2 regions of the Streptomyces sp. NPDC046887 genome follow, and region 2 is predicted to be linked to the other one. Evidence: riboswitches for the same ligand, from Rfam matches in the RefSeq annotation. Region 2 holds a riboswitch; the other holds the start of a gene.
What was found. A riboswitch is a leader RNA that binds a small molecule or an ion and turns the genes downstream of it on or off. The one in region 2 is predicted to bind S-adenosylmethionine.
Positions count from the first base shown of each region.

Region 1: linked by a shared signal. The riboswitch ahead of thrC (threonine synthase) and the one ahead of ABZ945_RS29465 (aminotransferase class V-fold PLP-dependent enzyme) in region 2 are both predicted to bind S-adenosylmethionine.

Region 1 covers NZ_JBEYXH010000001.1:71,585-73,967, forward strand. Annotated here, with positions in the region: gene ABZ945_RS00315 (glucosyl-3-phosphoglycerate synthase) at 1-632, opposite strand, end outside; SAM riboswitch class I at 779-923, shown strand; gene thrC (threonine synthase) at 942-2,258, shown strand; gene ABZ945_RS00325 (ubiquitin-like small modifier protein 1) at 2,313-2,383, shown strand, end outside.
Region 2 covers NZ_JBEYXH010000046.1:9,172-11,554, reverse strand. Annotated here, with positions in the region: gene trpD (anthranilate phosphoribosyltransferase) at 1-610, shown strand, start outside; SAM riboswitch class IV at 704-821, shown strand; gene ABZ945_RS29465 (aminotransferase class V-fold PLP-dependent enzyme) at 993-2,383, shown strand, end outside.

The DNA.
Region 1 (2,383 bases), on a different contig from region 2:
GGGAACGGCAGCCGCTCCAGCAGTGAGCGCCGGGCCGCGTACTCCCCGCCCAGCGGCTGCACGAATCCGGCCAGCAAGGGCCAGTGCAGGTTGAGCAGCGGCCGGGCCACCAGCTCCGTCACCCGCCCGCCCCGCCCGGGCGCGTCCGCCAGCGGCCGGTCGTACACCGCCTTGACGAAGTCCACGTCCGGCTCGGTCAGCAGCGGCCCCACGATCCCCGACACGAAGTCCGCCGAGAAGTCCCGCAGATCCGCGTCCACGAAGCAGACCACGTCCCCGCCGGTGGCCAGCAGCGACCGCCACAGCACCTCGCCCTTGCCCGGCACCGCGGGTATCCGGGGCAGCACCGCGTCCCGCGCCACCACCCGCGCGCCCGCCGCCGCGGCCACCTCGGCCGTACGGTCGGTGGAACCGGAGTCCAGCACCACCAGCTCGTCCACCAGCGCGGCCCCCGGGGCCATCAGCTCGCGCCGGATCACCGAGACGATCTCCCCGACCGTGGCCTCCTCGTCCAGCGCCGGCAGCACCACGCTCACGCTCGTCCCGCGCTTGGCGTCCAGCAGCCGGTCGAGCGAACGGTCGGCCGCGGACCAGGACCGCCGGGCCAGCCAGCGCTCCACCTCTTCCAGCACGTGATCTCCATCTCGCGTATCGGACGACCATCTCGGCCCCCCGAGGGGTTCGGTTACAGTCTTGAACAACGCGTACCGGCCCCGCATGTCGGGGTCGCGCACCGCGCCGGACGGCGGGTCTCCACGACCGGTCCACAACCGCATACCGCTCATCCAGAGGGGCAGAGGGACACGGCCCGTTGAAGCCCCGGCAACCCTCCAGCCGGCACTCGCACACCGCACCGCGAGGCCCCGGCTCGGGAAGGTGCCAATTCCGTCTCACGGCGAAACGCGCCGTGGGGAAGATGAGGAGAAAGGGCCTCGCCACTCATGGCTGCACAGACCGTCGCCACCACGGGCAACGACACCACCACCGACGCCTCCGTCGATCTCGGTCCCGCCGCCGCCCTCTCCTGTCGCGAATGCGGCGAGCGGTTCGCGCTCGGCCCGATCTTCGCCTGCGAGCTGTGCTTCGGCCCCCTGGAGATCGCCTACGACCTGCCCACCGGCGACCCCGAGGCGCTGCGCAAGCGCATCGAGGCCGGACCCACCAGCATCTGGCGGTACGCCCCGCTGCTGCCGGTCCCCGCCGACGTCGCCGAGCGCCCCAACCTGGCCCCGGGCTGGACCAAGCTCGTCCAGGCCGACAACCTCGCCCGGGAGCTGGGCGTCGAGCCGGGCAGGCTGTTCGTCAAGGACGACTCCGGCAACCCCACCCACTCCTTCAAGGACCGGGTCGTCGCCCAGGCCCTGGAGGCCGCCCGCGCCTTCGGTTTCACCACCCTGTCCTGCTCCTCCACCGGCAACCTGGCCGGCGCCGTGGGCGCCGCCGCCGCCCGTGCCGGCTTCCGCTCCTGCGTGTTCATCCCGCACGACCTGGAGCAGGGCAAGGTCGTCATGGCCGCCGTCTACGGGGGCGAACTGGTCGGCATCGAGGGGAACTACGACGACGTCAACCGCTTCTGCTCGGAGCTCATCGGCGACCCGCTCGGCGAGGGCTGGGGCTTCGTCAACGTCAACCTCCGCCCGTACTACGCCGAGGGCTCCAAGACCCTGGCGTACGAGATCTGCGAGCAGCTCGGCTGGAAACTGCCGGACCAGATCGTGGTCCCGATCGCCTCCGGCTCCCAGCTCACCAAGATCGACAAGGGGCTGCAGGAGCTGATCAAGCTCGGCCTGGTCGAGGACAGGCCGTACAAGATCTTCGGCGCCCAGGCCGAGGGCTGCTCCCCGGTCTCCACCGCCTTCAAGGCCGGCCACGACGTGGTCCGCCCGCAGAAGCCGAAGACCATCGCCAAGTCGCTCGCCATCGGCAACCCGGCCGACGGGCCGTACGTTCTGGACATCGCCCGCCGCACCGGCGGCGCCGTGGAGGACGTGAACGACGAGCAGGTGGTCGAGGCCATCAAGCTCCTCGCCCGCACCGAGGGCATCTTCGCCGAGACGGCCGGCGGCGTCACCGTCGGTGTGACGAAGAAGCTCATCGAGGCCGGTGTCCTGGACCCCTCCCTCACCACCGTGGTGCTCAACACCGGCGACGGGCTGAAGACCCTGGACGCGGTCGCCCCCACTACCGGGCCCACCGCCACCATCCGCCCGAGCCTGGACGCCTTCCGCGCGGCCGGCCTGGCCACCGAAGACCACTGACCGAGCCTTCGCTGCACGCCTGTTCATGACCTGTTCGTGAGAGGAACCGCCCCCATGAGCGTCAACGTCCGCATCCCCACCATCCTGCGCACCTACACCGGCGGCCAGGCCGAGGTCACCGCCGA
Region 2 (2,383 bases):
CGCCGAGGTCGCCGAGGAGGCCGGCATCACCTTCTGCTTCGCGGTCAGGTTCCACCCCGCGCTGCGCCATGTCGCCGCCGCTCGCAAGGAGTTGGGCATCCGCACCACGTTCAACTTCCTCGGCCCGCTCACCAACCCGGCCCGGGTCCGCGCCCAGGCCACCGGGGTCGCCGACGCCCGGATGGCGCCCATCCTCGCCGGGGTCCTCGCCGAACGCGGCTCCTCCGCGCTGGTCTTCCGCGGCGACGACGGCCTGGACGAGCTCACCACCACGGCGACCTCCCGGGTCTGGGTGGTCCAGGGCGGCGGGGTCACCGAGCAGCCCTTCGACCCCCGCGACGTCGGCATCGACCTCGTCCCCGTCGAGGCCCTGCGCGGCGCCGACGCCTCCTACAACGCCGAGGTCGCCCGCCGCCTCCTGGCCGGCGAACGCGGCCCGGTCCGCGACGCGGTCCTGCTCAACGCCGCGGCCGCGCTGGTCGCCCTCGACCCCGCCCCCGCCCCCCTGAACGACCAGATCCGCGCCGGCATGGCCCGCGCCGCCGAGGCCATCGACTCCGGCGCCGCCCGCACCGCCCTCGATCGCTGGGTCACCGCCACCCAGTCATAGCCCCCAGCCACACTCCCCATGTGATGCACGGCGCGGTCCACATCCCGGACCGCGCCTTGCGCATTCCGAGACGTATGGCAGGATGCTCTGCAAGGTCATGAGTGACAGCGAACACGGCCCCGGCCCGCTGTCCGGCAACCCTCCGTCCGTGGCGGGGTGCCCCGGGTGAAGACCAGGCCGCTGACGACAACGTCAGTGGCAAGCGCGGACCCCTGCGTAACCCTGGGGTCCTGGTCCTCAAGGGAGCAGCCTCGTGAGCAAGCGAATGCGATAGGGCGACAGCCCCCTCTTCGCACCCCCTTCCTTCTCCACGCACCGCCGGGCCCCTTCTTCCTTCGGCCCCGTGCGTGTGAACTCGCCTGCCTGCAACGGGAGTTTCGCCATGTCCGTCGACGCCACCGCCACGCCTGCCGCCGTCTCCGCCCCCTCCGCCGACGCCGACCCCGCCTGCGCCGCCCCGCTGCCGGTGCTCGGCCGCGACGTCACCGTCCCGCTCGTCACCGGCGGCGAAGTGGTCTACGCCGCGCTCGACTACGCCGCCAGCGCCCCCGCCCTCCAGCGCGTCTGGGACGACGTCGCCGCGTACGCCCCCTACTACGGCAGCGTCCACCGCGGCGCCGGCTACCTCTCCCAGCTCTCCACCGACCTGTTCGAGAACAGCCGCACCACCGTCGCCGAGTTCCTCGACTGCCGAGTGGACGACCAGGTCGTCTTCACCCGCTCCACCACCGACTCGCTCAACCTGCTCGCCGCGGTGCTGCCCGCCGACTGCCAGGTCTTCGTCTTCGAGACCGAGCACCACGCCTCGCTGCTCCCCTGGAGCGCCCACCGCGTCACCTACCTCGACGCGCCCCGCACCCCCGCGCAGGCCGTCGAGATCCTCGAACGCGCCCTCGCCTCCCGCGACCCTTACGGCCCCGCCCTGGTCTGCGTCACCGGCGCCTCCAACGTCACCGGCGAGCTGTGGCCGGTCCGCGAACTCGCCGCCGCGGCCCACGCCCATGGCGCCCGGATCGTCCTGGACGCGGCCCAACTCGCCCCGCATCACCCGGTGTCCGTCCGCGACCTGGACGTCGACTGGGTGGCCTTCTCGGGCCACAAGCTCTACGCCCCCTTCGGCTCCGGCGTCCTCGCCGGCCGCGCCGACTGGCTGCGCGACGCCGAGCCCTACCTTGCGGGCGGCGGCGCCTCCCGCACCGTCACCCGCCGCGCCGACGGCGGCGTGGACGTCCAGTGGCACACCACCGCGGCCCGCCACGAGGCCGGTTCGCCCAACGTCATCGGCGTCTACTCCATCGCCTCCGCCTGCAAGGCCCTCACCGAGGCCGGGTTCGACCACCTCGTCGCCCGCGAGCAGCAGTTGATCGAGGCGGTCCGCTCCGGCCTGGCCGACGTCCCCGAGGTGCGCGTCCTCTCCCTCTTCGGCGACGACGCCCCCCGGGTCGGGGTCCTCTCGTTCGTCGTCGAGGGCTGGAACAGCTCCCACTTCGCGGCGGCGCTCTCCGCGGAGTACGGCATCGGCGTCCGCGACGGCCTGTTCTGCGCCCACCCCCTGGTCCGCACCCTCCTCGGCAGCGACCCCCAGGTCGTCGGCGAATGCGGCGCCCCCGAGGCGGCCCCCGGCGAGCGATCCCTCAACGCCATCCGCGTCAGCTTCGGCGCGGGCACTCCCGACGAGCACATCGACCGCTTCGTCCGCGCCGTCAAGGAGCTCGTCCGCAACGGGGCCCGCTGGAACTACCACACCGAAGACGGCCGCTGTGTCCCCTCCGG